One region of the Priestia sp. YIM B13552 genome, then DNA from elsewhere that is predicted to be linked to it. Evidence: riboswitches for the same ligand, from Rfam matches in the RefSeq annotation. Region 1 holds a riboswitch; each other region holds the start of a gene.
The links. A riboswitch is a leader RNA that binds a small molecule or an ion and turns the genes downstream of it on or off. The one in region 1 is predicted to bind S-adenosylmethionine.

Region 1 (4,608 bases):
GCAAGCGCTTTTCTTCTATTATTTATTTACCGGCAGTACTCCGCCTTTGTATTTTTCTTTAATGTAGTCTTGAATTTCTTTAGAGTGAAGAACTTTCACTAAAGCTTTCACTGTATCTTTATTTTCGTCGCCTTTGTGAACCGTAATGATGTTTGCATAAGGGTTATTTTCTTTGCTTTCCACTGCGATTGGATCTTTTACTGGATCTAAGCCAGCATCGATAGCATAGTTAGCATTGATAACAACAGCGTCACCTTCATTGTTTTTGTACATCTGAGGTAGCAATCCGCCTTCAACATCGGCTTTAAATTTTAAATTCTTCGGGTTTTCTACGATATCTTTAATTTGTGCATCTGTTTTCTTTACGCCTGGTTTTAATTTGATTACGCCAGCTTTTTCAAAAATTGATAAAATACGTCCTTGCTCTGCTACTGCATCACGCATAATAACTGTGCCGTTTTTCGGAAGATCTTTTAAGCTTTTATATTTTTTAGAGTAGATACCGATTGGTTCAATGTGAATGGCACCGGCACTTACAAAATCATACCCTTTTTCACCCTTGTGATCTTTTAGCACTGAATTCATATAAGGAACGTGCTGGAAGTAGTTTGCATCAATTTCATTGTTTGCAAGAGCTGTGTTCGGTAAGATGTAATCTTGGAATTTTTTAATTTCCAAGTCGATTCCTTGTTTTTCTAAAATCGGTTTTGCTTGTTCTAAAATTTCAGCATGGGGCGTATTAGATGCACCCACAACAATTTTCTTTTCATCTTTTGATCCATTGTTAGATCCACATGCAGCTAATCCTACTACTAGCGCAGATGTTAATGCTAAAGCCGAAAGCCATTTTTTCATAATAAATAATCCTCCCTTTATCTTTTATCAATTTTTGCAGTAATCGCATCTCCAATAAGTTGGATAATAAATACAATAATCAAAATTAAGATCGTAGCAGCTAGCGTTACATCATTATGACTGCGCTGGAATCCTTCTAAATATGCAAGATTCCCGAGACCTCCAGCTCCAATCACACCCGCCATTGCCGTATAACCGACTAACGCAATCGTCGTTACCGTCAAACCAGAAATTAAAGCTGGCAGCGATTCAGGTAACAGCACTTTAAAGATAATAGTGCTTGTTGTTGCTCCCATTGATTTAGCAGCTTCAATAACACCTTTATCAATTTCGCGCAGACCAATTTCTACAAGACGCGCATAAAATGGTGCTGCTCCAACAATTAAAGCAGGTAACGCTGCATTAGCGCCTAAAATACTTCCTACCAATGCTTTGGTAAATGGAATCAGTAAAACAATTAAAATAATGAATGGAATGGAACGAAAGATATTTACAACTGCTGACACAATGGCATATAAAGGTTTGTTTTGCCAAAGCTGTCCTTTGGACGTTAAAAATAAAAGCAAGCCCAATAAAATACCTAGAACAAACGTGGCTATAACTGAAATAGCCGTCATATATAGTGTTTCATTTGTCGCTTGAATAAAATCATCTAAAATAACGTTTGGAAATAGTTTCTCAAGCATTTGTCATTACCTCCACTTCTACCTGCTGCTCATGAATGTATGCAATGACTTTTTCAACTTCTGTTAATTCTCCGTCTAAATGAACGAACAACGTTCCGTATGAACCTGTTTGTGTATGAGAAATCTTTCCTTGCAAAATATTAATCGTTACATCAAACTGTTTTAAAATCGTTGTAATGAGCGGTTGCTCTGCTTTTCCGCCAACAAACGTCAGCTGAATAATTTGCCCGCTTGGATATAACTCCTGTACTTGTTCAATTGTTTCAAACGTTTCTTCTGGTTCAGAAATCTGTTGAACAAATCGCTTTGTAATCGGCTGCTTAGGTTTTCTGAATACTTCTAGCACTTGCCCTTCTTCTACCACTGCCCCATTTTCCATAACAGCTACTCGATGACAAATTTTACGAATAACGTGCATTTCATGAGTAATGAGTACAATGGTTAACCCTAGCTTCTCATTAATATCTACTAACAGATCTAAAATAGAATCTGTCGTTTGAGGATCAAGCGCTGATGTTGCTTCATCACACAGCAATACTTTTGGGTTATTGGCTAGCGCTCTAGCAATACCAACACGCTGCTTTTGACCACCGCTAAGCTGTGATGGATAAGCATTTTCACGCCCTTCAAGCCCGACTAGCTTGATAAGCTCGTCTACTCGTTTCATTCTTTTTTCTTTTGAGATCCCTGCTATTTCTAACGGAAAGGCAATATTTTCTCGCACCGTACGCGACCACAAGATATTAAAGTGCTGAAACACCATACTAATTTCTTGTCTAGCTTTTCTGAGTTTTCCGCCTTTAATTTTTCCAATATCATTACCTGCTACTTCGACCGTTCCTGTCGTTGGTGTTTCTAACCCGTTTAGCAAGCGAATTAAAGAACTTTTACCTGCTCCGCTATAACCAATAATTCCGTAAATTCCACCTTGGTTAACGGTTAGATTCACATTATCAACAGCTGTTACTTGACCGCTTTTAGCCTGATAAATTTTTGTAACGTCTGTTAATGTAATCATATTTCTTCACCTTCTTTAGTAAAAACTTAATTATGTTAGGTTGCCCTATAGGATGAAAAAGCCGTAAAACAATTTTCCCCATTAAAAAAGCCTCTCTGCGCATGACAGAAAGGCTCGATATTTAATCCTTTCTCTCATCTTTCAAAGCGCATAGCTTTGCAGGAATTGGCACCATTTCAGTTAGTCTGACGGTTGCCGGGTTTCACAGGGCTCAGTCCCTCCACCTCTCTTGATAAGAGTTCGCAACAATTATTTTGTTTTTGGGAAATATTCATTCATTTATGAACATTCATGAGTGTGATTTTAGCATGTGTCAGATAGGCTGTCAACAGATTTTGTTCTTGGGATAATATCCCAATATTTCAACAGCCCCAACGGTTTGCTCTCGTTCTATTTCTTCATTTTAAACAAACGTTTGATTATCGAAGCTCTTCAAGTACGTGCTCGATGGAATGAAACGCATAGAGTTTTTTTACCATTTCGCCATTTTTCACTTCAATCAAACAAGGTACACTTTCAATTGAAAATACTTCTGCTTTTGAAGGCATATAATTTAAATTGCTCATTCCGATGGTCACACCAGGCAGCATTGCTTCTGCTACGGTTAACATTTTTTTTGCCAGCTGACATGTCCCGCAAAAAGGTGTATGGAAAAAGATAAACGCTCTTTGTCCTTCTTTTAACTGATCGTCAAGCTGTTTTTCGCTCCATTCTTGCATGTTGCTCATTCCTTTTATGTTAAAAATTCTGCATTAACATCGATATTGGCACTCAGTAATACTGTTGCTATGTGATGTCTAGGGGCGGCAGCAACCTCTCGGTACATTTTATCAATATATAGATGCTCTGCTTCCGGAAGCTCTCGTTTAAATTGTTTTCTTAGCTTATTCCCTGAATCATCAGAGTCAACGAGTATGTATACCTCTTTGTTAAACGTAAAGTCAATAATTTCATCCAGCTTTGATAAACTAATCGTACCGTTTGTACAGATAATTTCAATTGGTTCTCGAATGATATCTTGGATACGTTTTTTATCTGATTTTCCTTCGACAATAATTACTTTTTCAATTTCAATTAGCCCCATTTTCATCACCCATAATCGTCAGTTGTATAGTAACATCATTTCTTTATGCTATACAATATTCGTTAATGTATCACAGTTCACCTGTTTTTTAAAAGAAATTTGCAAGAAAGAACTGTTTTAAAAGGCAGCTTAAGCCATATTGTTTCCATAAAACAAGAAAAACAGCGGCAGTTGCCACTGTTTAGCACCATCCTGCTTCTTCGTCGCAGTCTGTATATTTTTGCGTTTCACCTTGCTTTTGTACATCTGTATATTGGTAGAATTTATTATTTTCTTGCGAATACCCTTCTTCAAAGCGGTATTCATTGCCGCTTGTTCCGTAACTAACTTCACCAATTGGCTGCTTATCAACATATAATTTCATGCCGCCGTCATGAAATTTAGCTGTAACGCGATCTGTAACGTCCATTTTTTGTTTTTCAAACATAAAAAGACACTCCTTTAGCTTGTTTACTAATAGAGTGTCCAGTCAAAAACTTTTCATAAAGACAATTTATGGAGGAGTATTATCCTTCGTTTGTCATTTCTTCGTATTGCTCTGCTGTCATTAGCTTGTCTACTTGAGAAGCATCAGACGGTTTGATTGTAATCATCCATGCTTCTTCGTATGGAGATTCATTAACAAGTTCAGGGCTATCGCTTAAGTTATCGTTTACTGCTACAACTTCACCGCTAATTGGTGCGTAAAGCTCAGAAACTGTTTTTACTGATTCAACGCTGCCAAACGGCTCGTCAGCTTCTACTGTTGCTCCTACTTCTGGCAGTTCAACGAATACGATGTCGCCAAGCTCAGCTTGAGCGAAATGCGTAATACCTACGCGGACAACGTCTCCTTCTGTTTTTACCCATTCATGCTCTTCAGAATAACGCAAATCTTTTGGTGTACTCATCTTAATCCCTCCAAAATATGTATCGTAATTTGTTTATATAAAAAGCGCCTTCAACGTGGAGAACACTTTCTACAA
Region 2 (4,608 bases), on a different contig from region 1:
GAAAAAAGTGTTAGTCAGTCACGTGCATGCGTATGACGAGCAGTTTATTAGAAAAAACAGAAACGGGTCGTTTACGCTTGGAAGAGGCACTGATTTTGTATTGTCAGGAGGCGCCGGTGCTCCCCTTGATTTTGAGCCGCCTTTAATTTTAAATAATTATAATTTTACGCAGTTTTTTGTAAGCAGGTACGACATTTTAGGACCTCTTCTTTGGAAGGATTTTGGACGACCTCGAAGAAATTGTTTGTGAAAACAAGAAAATAGAAAGCTAGGTTCAAAAAAAGAGGCTGGGACAAAAGGATTTTAGACGAAGTGAAAAAAGGACCATTGATCAAGATGTTTGATTAGTGGTTTGTTTTTTTGTTAAGGCAAACGTAGGTTTCATGTGTATAGGTCTTTCTAGCAGGTGATTGGAGGACAAGACGAAGACTCCTGCGGGAAAAGCGGAACAGGTGAGACCTCGCAGGAGCGTATGCGACGAGGAGGCTCAGCGCCCGCCCGCGGAAAGCGAAGTCTTGTACGGAAATCAACTGCGGTGTCACAAGCGATTCAGCTCATGTATCCCATTTGCCTTTAGATTGAATTCATTTTGTTATGTCTCAACCTCTTTTGGAAAAATGTGCATAACTCTTAACGAAACCTTGTAGCAGAAGGCTCAGTCAAACGTTATAATAGATAATGAATGATGATATATTCTCTATATTTGTCATATATTTGTATTACATATGTAATTAAAGAAAAACATTCACTTGATATACTGTTTAATGACTTAACTTTATCTTGGAATTTACAGTGAAATGCCTGCTTATAGAGGCTTAGAACATACACAGCAAATGGAGGAGCAATCATGGCAAACGAAAAGATGCAAGAAGGGCTTGATCGTTTTATCAAGGAAGATTTAAATGACCTTTTAGGTAGACTGTTCCCCTTAATGGACCGGGAGTGTGCCGAAGAAAAAAGAAAGCTTATCGAAACAGCGGTAGAGTACATTTATTCGTCAGGATATCACCAGGGAGCAAAAGATTTAATCGAAACGCATCGAAAAGATGATTACAAATTGTTAAGGCAAAAGTTAGCGTCAGCGCCTCCTAAAAACTAATTTTTTTGAAATTTCTTTTGACAACATAAATGTAAGGTGTTAAGATGACTCTACATTCAAAATATTATAAACAATTAAAACTCTTATTGAGAGAGGCGGAGGGACTGGCCCTGTGAAGCCCGGCAACCATTTAACATTCTTGTTGAAAAGGTGCTACATCCTGCAAAGCGTACAGCTTTGAAAAATAAGAGAGGATTTCATAGATACTATGCCTCTCTATTCGTGATAGAGAGGCTTTTTATTTTATGTGAATATGTTTTGAATGAACAATTTTATAAAAATGCATCAGGTGCTGTGTAACGAATGTACGCAGCTTAAAAGGGAAGACCGGTGAAAAGCCGGCGCGGTCCCGCCACTGTAATGGGGAGCAACTTATTAACCACTGTTTCATGTTGAAATGGGAAGGGATAGGAAGCGATGAACCTAAGTCAGGAGACCTGCCTGTTGTATGCACTTAAGCTCTACGGGATATAGAGAGGAGTGAGGAATACGTGTTGAGAAAAACAGGCTATCTCAACTTTAGTTAAGTATGCGTATCATCTCTCTTTTCATTTCGAAAAGAGAGATTTTTTAGTTTACCGATAAAAAATATACAGGGAGTGGAAAAAATGAGCAGTGTAAAAAGTTCAAACTTAGGTTATCCAAGAATTGGTGAAAAACGAGAATGGAAAAAAGCGCTTGAGCAGTTTTGGGCAGGAAAGCTAGAGAAAGATATCTTTCTTCAGGAGATTGAAGCTCTTCGTCTAGGGCATCTGAAAAAACAGCGTGACGCAGGAATTGAATTAATTCCAGTCGGCGATTTCAGTTTATACGATCACGTGCTAGATACAGCGACTATGTTTGGTCTAGTGCCAAAGCGCTTTGATTATGACGGAGGACCGGTATCGCTTGAAACGTATTTTGACATCGCCCGAGGAACAAAAGGTGCGGTAGCCTCTACGATGACAAAATGGTTTAACACAAATTATCACTACATCGTACCAGAGCTTGAGGAATGTACGCCGTCTCTTATAGAAAATCGCCCGCTTCAGTTTTACAAAGAAGCAAAACAGAAGCTGAATATTGAAGGCAAGCCCGTGATTTTAGGTCCAGTAACATTTGTGAAGCTGTCAAAAGGATATAAAAAAAATGAGTTTAAAGAAGTAGTTGAACAATTTGTTCCTCTGTATGCGACTATTTTAGCTGAGCTTCAGGCAGAAGGAGTAGAGTGGGTACAGATAGATGAGCCGATTTTATCTACAACGCTATCAAAAGAAGACCTGGCACTTTACACAGAAGTCTATCAAACTTTGAAGGAAGCGGCACCGAATGTAAAAATCATTTTGCAAACGTATTTTGACAGCGTTGATCACTACAAAGAAGTTGTGTCTCTTCCTGTTGAAGGAATCGGTTTAGACTTTGTGCATGACCGAGGCGAAAATCTCACGGCTCTTAATAAATATGGTTTTCCGAGTGATAAAGTGCTGGCAGCAGGAGTGATTGACGGACGAAACATTTGGCGTGAAAATTTGGACGAACAGCTTTTAACGATCAGTGAAATTGAAGAAGCCGTATCAAAAGACCGTTTGATTCTGCAGCCTTCATCAAGTTTATTACATGTTCCCGTCACGGTGAAAAATGAAGAGACGATTGATCCAGTATTGAAAAATGCGCTCTCTTTTGCAGATGAAAAGCTAAAGGAAATCACGCTTTTAGCAAAAGCAGTGCAGCAAGGAAAAGAAGCAATAGAAGAAGAAATAAGCGTAAACAAACAGGCAATTCAAGCATTAAATGGATCATCTTTTCGAAATCATCAAGACGTGCAAAAAGAGCTGAAGCAGCTGCACAGCTATAAAGCAGAGCGACAAGCGCCGTTTGACGTACGTCAGCGCGTTCAGCAAGAAGCTTTTCAACTGCCGCTTCTTCCAACGACAACGATTGGAAGCTTTCCGCAAACAAAAGAAGTGCGAAAAGAGCGTCTAAAATGGCGTAAAGGCGAGTTAAGCGATGAAGCATATGAAGCGTACATTAACGATGAAATAAAAAAATGGATTGAAATTCAAGAAAACATCGGCTTAGATGTCCTTGTGCACGGAGAGTTTGAGCGTACGGACATGGTCGAATACTTCGGTGAGAAATTAGGAGGCTTTCAGTTTACGAAGTTTGGCTGGGTGCAATCTTACGGTTCTCGCTGCGTGAAGCCGCCGCTTATTTACGGAGATGTATCGTACGAGCAGGCGATGACGATCAAAGAAACGGTCTACGCACAGTCTTTAACCAATAAGCCGGTTAAAGGAATGCTGACGGGTCCGATTACGATTTTAAACTGGTCGTTTGTGCGTGATGATATCCCGCGCTACGACGTGGCAAATCAAATTGCGCTTGCTCTTAGAAAAGAAGTAGAAGCACTTGAAAGTCAGGGCATTTCAATGATTCAAGTAGATGAACCGGCGCTGCGTGAAGGATTGCCGTTAAAACGAGAAAACTGGAACAGTTACTTAAATGCTGCGGTGTATGCATTTAAACTAGCGACGGTATCGGTGCAAAACGAGACGCAAATTCACACGCATATGTGCTATTCGGAATTCGAAGAAATTATTGATGCGATTAAAGCGCTGGATGCCGACGTGATTTCTATTGAAACATCTAAAAGTCACGGTGAATTAATTTATGCGTTTGAAAAACATACGTATAATCAAGGAATTGGACTTGGCGTATATGATATCCACAGCCCGCGTGTACCGAAGCTTGAAGAGCTTCAGCGAAACATTGACCGCGCTCTAAAGGTGCTTGATCCTGCATTATTTTGGATTAATCCCGACTGTGGCCTTAAAACAAGAGGAATCAGCGAGACGGTTGAAGCTTTAAAAGTGATGGTTGAGTCTGCAAAACAAACCAGAAAAAATTTATTACAAAACGTTTAATAATAAGAAAGTAAAGGACAAGCAGTGTAACCGCTACACTGCTTGGTCTTATGGGATTTTAAAAGGCCAAAAATATCCATTGACACTTCCCGTACATTTTTGTATCTTTTTAAAGGTGTTTTTAAAATCAGGGAGGTACAACATGAGTAACAACAGCACGCAGCACGTTAAAATTGTAACAGCGGATCCATCAGCGCTAGGTCTATTCGGACTTGCCATGGTAACACTTGTTGCATCGTTTCAAAAGCTTGGGGTAACCGATGGTGTTTCATTGGTATTGCCATGGGCGATTTTTTTAGGCGGAATAGGACAGTTAATCGCGTCTATGCAAGATTTCAAACATAATAATACCTTCGGCGCAACTGCTTTTGGTGCCTTCGGATTATTTTGGCTAGGTGTAGCTATGACATGGCTTATTCAGCTTGGAGCATTTGGGGAAGCGCTCGCAAAAGAAGCGGATCCGAAGCAGCTCGCATTTGCTTTTGTCGGCTACTTGATTTTCAGCGTTTTTATGACAGTTGGAGCAATGGGCACTCATAAAGTATTATTTATTATTTTTGTGTTAATTGATTTCTTATTCATTGGATTATCGCTAAGTACATTTGG
Region 3 (4,608 bases), on a different contig from region 1:
AACTCGCCATCCCGCCATGTTATACGTTTTAGAAAGAGTATAAATTTCAATTCCCGTCTTTTTTGCACCAGGAGTCTGTAAAAAACTGATTGGCTTTTTGCCATCAAATCCAATTGCTCCGTAGGCAAAGTCGTGTACCACACAAATATCGTGCTTGGCAGCAAACGCCACGGTGTCTTCAAAAAATTCTGCCGTTGCCACTGCACCAGTAGGATTATTCGGATAGTTTAAAAACATGAGCTTTGCCTGTTCTTTAGCACGTTCACTTATCTCTTCGTATACGGGTAGAAAATGATTTTCAGCCGTGAGCGGCATCACTTCCATCTTTGCCTTTGCAAGCTCTACTCCAGACCAGTAATCAGGATATCCAGGATCGGGAACCAGCACCGTATCTCCAGGGTTTAATAAGCACTGCGGGATTTCTACAAGTCCACCTTTCCCGCCAAACAAAATAGCTACTTCTTTTTCAGGATCCACATCAACGCCATATTCTCGTTTATAAAAAGTCGCAACGGCCTCTTTTAAAAACTGGTGCCCCCGAAATGGAGAATATTTATGATGCATAGGATTAGCACTTGCTTTTTGCAGTGTTTCTACAATATGTGAAGGAGTAGGCTGATCGGGATTTCCCTGCCCTAAGTTAATAACGTCGTGCCCTTGGGCCATTACTTTTCCTACCTTGCCTACAAGTGATGCAAAAAATTGTTTTGGTAAACTTTTTAATAGTTCCGATTGCTCAAATTGTTTCATCATCGCACACCTTCTCAAAAAATTCTTGAAATTCTAGTCACAAATAATATATTGTAATACTCAACTTGTAAAGTCATTTTTTTCAACTACTAAAAAAAGGACGGATGATAAAGTGAGTGTAAAAATTACGTGTTTGCAGCTTGATATTGCGTTTGGAAACCCAACTAAAAACCGAAAATATATCGAACAAAAAATGACGGAAGCCCTGAAAGAAAACCCTGATATCCTTGTGCTTCCTGAGCTATGGGATACAGCTTATGATTTGACTCGGCTAGACGAAATTGCAGATGATGAAGGGCAGCAAGCCAAGCAATTAATCTCTCAGTTTGCTAAAACAAACGAAGTAAATATTGTGGCAGGTTCGATTGCGAAAAAAACAGAGCAAGGTGTCACGAATACGATGTATATTTTTGACCGAAAAGGTCGTGAAGTATCACAATACAGTAAACTGCACTTATTTAAATTAATGGATGAACACCTGTATTTAGAAGCAGGAACAGCAAAAAATCTTTTTACACTTGAACAGTCACTGTGCGCAGGAGTTATTTGTTACGATATTCGTTTTCCAGAATGGATACGGGTTCATACTAGCAGCGGAGCAGAAGTCTTGTTTGTTGTCGCTCAGTGGCCGGCTCCAAGACTTGCCCACTGGAAAGCCCTGCTCATTAGCCGTGCAATCGAAAATCAATGCTATGTAATCGCGTGTAATCGTGTAGGCCAAGATCCTAATAACACATTTGCCGGACATTCCTTAGTCATCGATCCGTGGGGAGAAATAATCGCTGAAGCTGGCGATAGCGAAGAACTTTTAAGTGCTGACGTTAACCTGGAACTTGTAAAAGAAATTCGTAAACAAATTCCTGTCTTTACAGATCGCCGTACAGAATTTTATTAATTATGTATTGACAGCCGTTTTTTTGCATGATACGATTTTCACCAGATATCATAAAATATTCAAACAAATCAAAATTGAATAAGTAATCGTACTCTTATCAAGAGTTGGCTGAGGGATTTGGCCCTGTGAAGCCCAGCAACCGACCGTCATTCCATCCTAAGATGGATCACACCCGTAAAACATGTTTTACAAAGGCACGGTGCTAATTCCAACAGAAAGTAATTTTTTCTGGCAGATAAGAGGTTTGAACACTACAATCAAGCCTCTTTCCAACGAAAGAGGCTTTTATATTTTCTAAAATTATAAAAGCCTCCATATATTCTTAAACCTATTAACTTAGTAAACAAATCAGTTTAATAAACTATGGAGGGATTCCGATGTCAACAACAAAAACAGAGAAGTATCAGCCTTTAACAGAAATTTCAGCAATCAAACTTGTGAAAAAGCTAGGTCTTTTTGATGCTACAGAAGCACTGACTGCCCGTGAAATTGGTGACGGTAACTTAAATCTCGTCTTTCACATCATAAATGATCAAACGAATAAATCCATTATCGTCAAACAAGCACTTCCCTATGCAAAAGTTGTAGGCGAAAGCTGGCCTCTATCCTTGAACCGTGCCACAATTGAAAGCAATGCGCTCAAGCAATTCGGTGCATTTACGCCAGAACTTGTTCCCGCTGTTTATTACCACGATGAAACGCTTGCTGTTACGGTCATGGAAGATCTGTCTCATTTAACGATTTCTCGTGCCGGACTTATTCAAGGTGAAAGTTATCCTCTGCTCTCACAGCATATCGGTTCTTTTTTAGGACATATTGCGTTCAAAACGTCTGATTTCGCCTTAAAGCCTCAGGATAAAAAAGAAGAAGTTGTTAAGTACAGCAACCCCGACTTATGCAATATTACGGAAGATTTAGTTTTTACAGATCCTTTTTTTGATATTGATACAAATGAATTTGAAAAAGCGCTGCGTCCTGATGTAGAAGAATTGTGGAATGATAGTGATGTAAAGCTACAAGCAGCAAAATTAAAATATAAATTTTTAACAAATGCGCAAACGCTAATCCACGGTGATTTACATACAGGCAGCATCTTTGCTAGCAGTCAAGAAACGAAAGTGATTGATCCAGAGTTTGCTTTTTACGGTCCGTTTGGATTCGATTTAGGGCAATTTGTTGCGAACTTATTTTTAAATGCTCTTTCTCGAGAAACAAATCGCGAACCGTTATTTGCACACATTACGAACACATGGAACGTATTCAAAGATACCTTTACTGCGCTTTGGCATTCTGAAAGCACTGAACCTTTCGCTAAAGATGAGCGCTTATTACATGAAATTTTAACGCAAACGTGGCAAGATGCTGTTGGATATGCAGGATGTGAAATCATTCGACGTACGATTGGCTTAGCTCACGTGGCGGACTTAGACGAAATTTCTTTAGAGGAAAGAAAAATTAACGCTAAACGTACTGCGTTAAAAATTGGACGCTATTTGCTTCTGCACCAACAAGACGTTTCACCAAATGAATTTGAACATTTACTTCGATAACGAATAATGTACACAATGAAAGGATCGGTATCAGCATGACAAATACACTATCACTTCCGCGCTCAGTGGAATGGAATGAATCATATATTACTTTATTAGATCAGCAGCAGCTTCCTGGCAAAGTTGAATATATTAAGCTGCAAACCATTAAAGACGTATGGGATGCTATCACTACCTTGAAAGTACGCGGAGCCCCTGCAATTGGCATTACGGCGGCTTTTGGTCTTGCTCTTTCTGCGCTTAGCTATGACACAGATTCAGTCAAGGAATTTAACAAAAAGCTAGCTCTTGATCAACAGTATTTAGCTAGTTCACGCCCTACTGCCGTCAATTTATTTTGGGCATTGGAGCGCGTAGCGAAAAGCGCTGAATCCGCTTCGTCCGTTAATGAAGCTAAAACAAAAGTTGTTCATGAAGCTATTCAAATTCAAGTAGAAGATGAAGAAACGTGCTACCGAATTGGAGATTATGCTCTTTCTTTATTTAAAAAGAAAGATAAAATCATGACAATATGTAATGCTGGTTCAATTGCTACAGCTTATTATGGAACAGCCTTAGCACCTTTTCACTTGTCTAAGCAGCGCGATATTCCGCTTGAAGTATTTGCCTGTGAAACAAGACCCGTTCTTCAAGGTTCTCGCTTAACAGCATGGGAACTTCAGCAGTCGGGAGTGGACGTTACGCTGATTACGGATAATATGGCCGCTCATACCATTAAAACAAAAGGAATTAATGGGATTATTGTAGGTGCTGACCGCATTGCAGCAAATGGCGATACGGCTAACAAAATTGGAACATATGGACTTGCTCTTTTAGCGAAAGCATTCGGTATTCCATTTTACGTAGCAGCGCCGCAGTCCACATTTGATTTATCTATTCAAGACGGCAGCAGCATTCCTATTGAAGAACGTTCACCTAAAGAAGTAACACACATTGGGGATACGCAAATTGCTCCAGACGGAATCTCTGTGTACAATCCAGCTTTTGATGTGACGCCAAGCGAACTGATTACGGCCATTATTACAGAGCATGGAATTATCCATGCCCCGTCTTTTGAATCCATTCAAAACGTTTTGCTGCAATCTGCTCAATAAAAAAAGCCGCTGCTATGCGGCTTTTTTTATTGAGCACTGATTTCCACCTGCATTTGTAACACAATTGTAACAGTACTCTCTTCCTTTTCTACATATATTATAGGGGATTTCTTTTGAATAAGGGGGAGAGTAAATATGAGTTCAGAGCAAAAAACGGATAAAAACAAAGCGCTGAATCGTAAGCAGCAATATCAGCTATTCGATTTATCCAAAGATGAAGAACTAAATTCCCTCCCTTCTCCTCAGCAAATTGACGGTGTTTTTGTGCAGGGAGAAGGCTGGAAATTGGACGATGAATAGTTATTTTAACTCAAGAGCG
Region 4 (4,608 bases), on a different contig from region 1:
TATTTTTAACAACGGCACTCATCGGAATATCAAGTTGAAATGAATAAGGCAAATTGGAAAGGGCAAGATGAGTAGAAACAAGCATAAACGTAAGTACACATCCTCCTATTACGGCCCCTTTTTTAATCACGCTCCTATCTTTCACGGAGCTTCCTAATGGAACTAAAACAGCCTGAGCCAAAGCTAGATTTAGGGAAATATATAAAAAGGGACTAACCGCCCACTTCCACTGCGTGACGAGCGTTAAATCCGGCTTCGTTTGAATCAGTGAGAAATAGCTGATATTTGGCACAAAGATGATAAAAGCAAATGAAAGCATCATCGGCACAACAAGAGAATTAACCATTAAAATACCGTTAATTCCTTTGGCGATAAATATATAAGTTAAAACAATTGTAAAAATCATCCCAACAGGAGGCCATAGCCCGAACTGTTCTTTTCCTATTGCTCCCGTACTCGCTAGCATGACTGAAGTTACTCCAAATAAAATGACAATCATTACACCGTTTACCGCTTTTCCAAGCACATCACCAAATAAATATGTATTAAGCTGCTGATAAGAAGAAGCCCCAATTGCGTGCGAAAGCAGCATCATTTTCGAACCTAGCCAAATAAAAAACAAGCCGCTGACCAAAATCCCGACCATTCCAAGTTCCCCGTACTGTGTAAAAAATTGAACTATTTCCTTGCCTGTTGCAAAACCGGCTCCTACAACAGTGCCTACATACGTAGCAGCAACCTGCAGCGTGAGTTTCCACCTTTTCATGCCCATCACCCTTCTACCCTTCATAGTTCACTATATGTAGAAACGGTAAAAAAAAGACGAGCCTTTTTACGTGTAAATCTACGCATATCCCAGCGCTTGTGCCTTTTCGTTTATTTTTTATTTTTCATTTTCTTTTTGTATTTTTCACAAAAACTCCTTAACCCCTAACATAACAGTCATTTTCAAACAAAATATACGGATATTTTCCCTTTAGCTTTTAAATTTTCCTCAATATTTGCTGGAAATTCACAATTTACTGTTGTATAATTTCTAAAAATCAGATAAATTATTAAATAAGTATTCTTTCTATTTAAAAAAATATGTTTCAATTATATACAATTGATTCTTATCATGAGAGGTGGAGGGACTGGCCCTTTGAAACCTCAGCAACCAGTCGTTAGAGACATGGTGCTAAATCCAGCAAGCAATTTATTGCTTGGAAGATAAGAAGGCGAAAAAAGTCTTCTTCTTAAGAAGACTTTTTCTATTTTATCGGCATATTGCATAAAACGAATCACTCGTGAAATAGAAGCGGAACAATTTAAGGAGGTTTTGACATGGGGTTACTTGAAGATTTAAAGTCTAAAATTTTAATTGGGGATGGTGCCACTGGTACCCTCCTTTACTCACACGGTATTGACAGCTGTTTTGAAGAACTAAACATCACCAAACCAGAAGAGGTTTCTCGTATTCACAGAGCCTATGTAGAAGCTGGTGCAAACGTTATTCAAACAAATACGTACGCTGCTAATTATCAAAAACTTGCCCGTTATGGATTAGAAGATTCAGTTAAAGACATCAATGTTGCTGGTGTAAAATTAGCGAAACAAGCTGCAAAAGATCAGGCTTACGTGGTTGGTACACTCGGCGGAATTCGTTCTTTCCAAAAAAACGCTATTAGTTTAGAAGAAGTTAAGCGAAGCATTCGTGAACAAATGTTTTGGCTTTTAAATGAAGGCGTGGATGGCCTTTTGTTTGAAACATACTATGATTTCGAAGAATTAAAAACCGTTCTTACACTGGCAAGAAAAGAAACGGATAAGCCTATTATTACCCACGTTTCCCTGCATGATATTGGCGTACTGCAAGATGGGCGTCCTTTAGCAGATGCATTAAAAGAATTAGAAGACTTAGGAGCAGATGTTGTCGGGCTAAACTGCCGTTTAGGTCCTTATCATATGATTCAGTCTCTTGAAGAAGTACCGCTTCCTGATCGTGCTTTCTTATCTGCTTACCCTAATGCCAGCCTTCCGGCGTATGTGGAAGGAAAGCTGGAGTATGAAACGAATGAAGACTACTTTGTAGAAAGCGCACGTTTATTCCGCGAACAAGGGGTTCGCTTAATTGGAGGATGCTGCGGTACAACACCAGCTCACGTACGCGCAATGTCATCTGCCTTAAAAGACCTGCCTCCGATTACAAGCAAAGTCGTTAAAATGAGACCAGCCGTTACGGTTCAAGAGCGTGAGCAGCAGGATAAACCTCATATGCATGAAATTGTGAAAAAGCGCCGCTCGGTTATCGTCGAGCTAGATCCGCCTAAACAGCTGGGTCCGACGAAATTTTTAGAAGGTGCAAAAGCACTCGATAAAGTCGGCGTAGATGCTATTACATTAGCTGATAATTCTCTTGCCTCACCTCGCATCAGCAACTTGGCAATGGCAACACTGATGCAGCAAGAAACAAAAGCACGACCGCTTATTCATATTACCTGTCGCGATCGAAATTTAATTGGACTTCAATCTCATTTAATGGGACTTCATACGCTAGGAATGAATCAAGTGCTTGCAATTACCGGTGATCCGTCAAAAGTTGGCGATTTCCCTGGCGCCACTTCTGTCTACGATTTATCTTCATTTGACTTGATTAGTTTAATCGCTCAGTTTAATGAAGGACTATCTTATTCCGGGAAACCGCTTGGTCAAAAAACCAATTTTTCCATCGCGGCTGCCTTTAACCCAAACGTGCGTCACTTAGACCGAGCCGTTCAGCGTTTGGAAAAGAAAATCGATTGTGGGGCTCACTATTTCATTACTCAGCCTCTCTATTCAACTAAGCAAATTGAAGAGGTATATGAAGCAACCAAACATTTAACAACACCGGTATACATCGGGATCATGCCGTTAACAAGCGCGAGAAACGCTCGATTTATTCACCATGAAGTACCTGGAATTAAATTATCAGAAGATATTCTAGAACGCATGGACGCAACGGGAAATGACCGGATTCGCGGTGAAGTCGAAGGCCTTGCGATTGCAAAAAACTTAATTGATACAGCATATGAGCTATTTGACGGTATTTACTTAATTACGCCGTTTATGCGCTATGAAATGACTGAAATTCTAACACGCTATATTCATGACAAGCAACTTGTTACATCAGAAAGGAAGATATAAATGAGCTCACTTATCGAACAACAACTAAAGAAGCGAATACTCGTCATCGATGGAGCAATGGGAACGATGATTCAAGATGCTGATTTAACCGCTGAAGATTTCGGCGGCGAAGAATATGAAGGCTGCAACGAATATTTGACTCGAACAGCGCCTCATGTCATTCAGCGCATTCATGAAGAGTACTTTGCAGCAGGTGCTGACATCATTGAAACCAATACGTTTGGCTCAACATCTACCGTACTTGATGAATACGATTTAGGTCACTTGGCGTATGAATTGAATATCGAAGCTGTGAAGCTTGCTTGTGCAGCCCGCGATAAATATTCAACTCCCGAATGGCCTAGGTTCGTAGCTGGAGCTATCGGTCCTACCACTAAAACTCTCTCTGTTACCGGAGGTATTACATTCCCTGAGTTAGTAGAATCGTACGAAGAGCAAGCTCGAGGTTTGTTAGACGGCGGCGTTGACTTGCTTTTAGTCGAAACCTGTCAAGACATGCTGAACGTAAAAGCCGCATTTCTAGGCATTACAGCGGCGTTTGAAAAACTAAAAACCGAAGTTCCTATTATGATTTCAGGAACAATTGAGCCGATGGGAACAACTCTCGCTGGTCAAGATATCGAATCTTTTTACTTATCACTGGAACACATGAAGCCTCTTTCAGTCGGACTTAACTGCGCGACAGGCCCTGAATTTATGACGGATCATATTCGCTCTCTTTCAGACCTAGCCACTTCAGCAGTTAGCTGTTATCCAAACGCTGGACTTCCGGATGAAGAAGGCAATTATCATGAATCTCCTGAGCTGCTTGCTCAAAAAATTAAAGGGTTTGCTGATAAAGGCTGGCTGAACTTTGTAGGCGGATGCTGCGGTACAACGCCTGCTCATATTAAAGCACTGGCTGAAGCGGTAAAAGAGGTTGCTCCTCGTTCGCTTGATCGCTCCGAGCATAACCATGCTGTAACCGGTATTGAACCACTTGTATATGACGATTCTATGCGCCCTCTTTTTGTGGGAGAACGTACGAATGTAATCGGTTCTCGCAAATTCAAGCGTCTGATTGCGGAAGGAAAAATTGAAGAAGCATCTGAAATTGCGCGTGCTCAAGTTAAAAATGGTGCTCACGTTATTGATATTTGCTTAGCAGATCCGGACCGTGAAGAAATGGAAGACATGGAGGAGTTTATTCAAGAAGTTGTAAAAAAAGTGAAGGTTCCTCTTGTAATCGATTCAACCGACGAGAAAGTTATTGAAAAAGCTTTAACGTACTCGCAAGGTAAGGTCATTATTAACTCCATTAACTTAGAAGATGGTGAAGAGCGTTTTGATGCAATCTTACCGCTAGTAAAAAAATTCGGTGCAGCTCTGGTTGTCGGTACAATCGATGAAACAGGCATGGCCGTTACTGCAGAACGAAAAGTAGAGATTGCAAAACGCTCACATGAT

Region 2: linked by a shared signal. The riboswitch ahead of metE (5-methyltetrahydropteroyltriglutamate--homocysteine S-methyltransferase) and the one ahead of ACFX40_RS18595 (methionine ABC transporter ATP-binding protein) in region 1 are both predicted to bind S-adenosylmethionine.
Region 3: linked by a shared signal. The riboswitch ahead of mtnK (S-methyl-5-thioribose kinase) and the one ahead of ACFX40_RS18595 (methionine ABC transporter ATP-binding protein) in region 1 are both predicted to bind S-adenosylmethionine.
Region 4: linked by a shared signal. The riboswitch ahead of ACFX40_RS02400 (bifunctional homocysteine S-methyltransferase/methylenetetrahydrofolate reductase) and the one ahead of ACFX40_RS18595 (methionine ABC transporter ATP-binding protein) in region 1 are both predicted to bind S-adenosylmethionine.

Annotation. Positions count from the first base shown of each region.
Region 1 is NZ_JBHZOU010000004.1:305,199-309,806, reverse strand. Features, by position in the region: gene ACFX40_RS18605 (MetQ/NlpA family ABC transporter substrate-binding protein) at 19-855, opposite strand; gene ACFX40_RS18600 (methionine ABC transporter permease) at 873-1,541, opposite strand; gene ACFX40_RS18595 (methionine ABC transporter ATP-binding protein) at 1,534-2,559, opposite strand; SAM riboswitch class I at 2,691-2,798, opposite strand; gene ACFX40_RS18590 (thioredoxin family protein) at 2,979-3,278, opposite strand; gene ACFX40_RS18585 (toprim domain-containing protein) at 3,293-3,643, opposite strand; gene ACFX40_RS18580 (YusG family protein) at 3,825-4,070, opposite strand; gene gcvH (glycine cleavage system protein GcvH) at 4,150-4,533, opposite strand.
Region 2 is NZ_JBHZOU010000005.1:338,607-343,214, reverse strand. Features, by position in the region: gene ACFX40_RS21115 (metallophosphoesterase family protein) at 1-250, shown strand, start outside; gene ACFX40_RS21110 (hypothetical protein) at 407-577, shown strand; gene ACFX40_RS21105 (hypothetical protein) at 848-1,099, shown strand; SAM riboswitch class I at 1,180-1,290, shown strand; cobalamin riboswitch at 1,370-1,558, shown strand; gene metE (5-methyltetrahydropteroyltriglutamate--homocysteine S-methyltransferase) at 1,708-4,002, shown strand; gene ACFX40_RS21095 (acetate uptake transporter) at 4,145-4,608, shown strand, end outside.
Region 3 is NZ_JBHZOU010000001.1:518,615-523,222, forward strand. Features, by position in the region: gene ACFX40_RS02630 (pyridoxal phosphate-dependent aminotransferase) at 1-750, opposite strand, end outside; gene ACFX40_RS02635 (carbon-nitrogen family hydrolase) at 863-1,645, shown strand; SAM riboswitch class I at 1,737-1,887, shown strand; gene mtnK (S-methyl-5-thioribose kinase) at 2,023-3,195, shown strand; gene mtnA (S-methyl-5-thioribose-1-phosphate isomerase) at 3,231-4,289, shown strand; gene ACFX40_RS02650 (hypothetical protein) at 4,425-4,589, shown strand; gene ACFX40_RS02655 (methylated-DNA--[protein]-cysteine S-methyltransferase) at 4,590-4,608, opposite strand, start outside.
Region 4 is NZ_JBHZOU010000001.1:472,296-476,903, forward strand. Features, by position in the region: gene ACFX40_RS02395 (YkvI family membrane protein) at 1-766, opposite strand, end outside; SAM riboswitch class I at 1,110-1,216, shown strand; gene ACFX40_RS02400 (bifunctional homocysteine S-methyltransferase/methylenetetrahydrofolate reductase) at 1,324-3,162, shown strand; gene metH (methionine synthase) at 3,163-4,608, shown strand, end outside.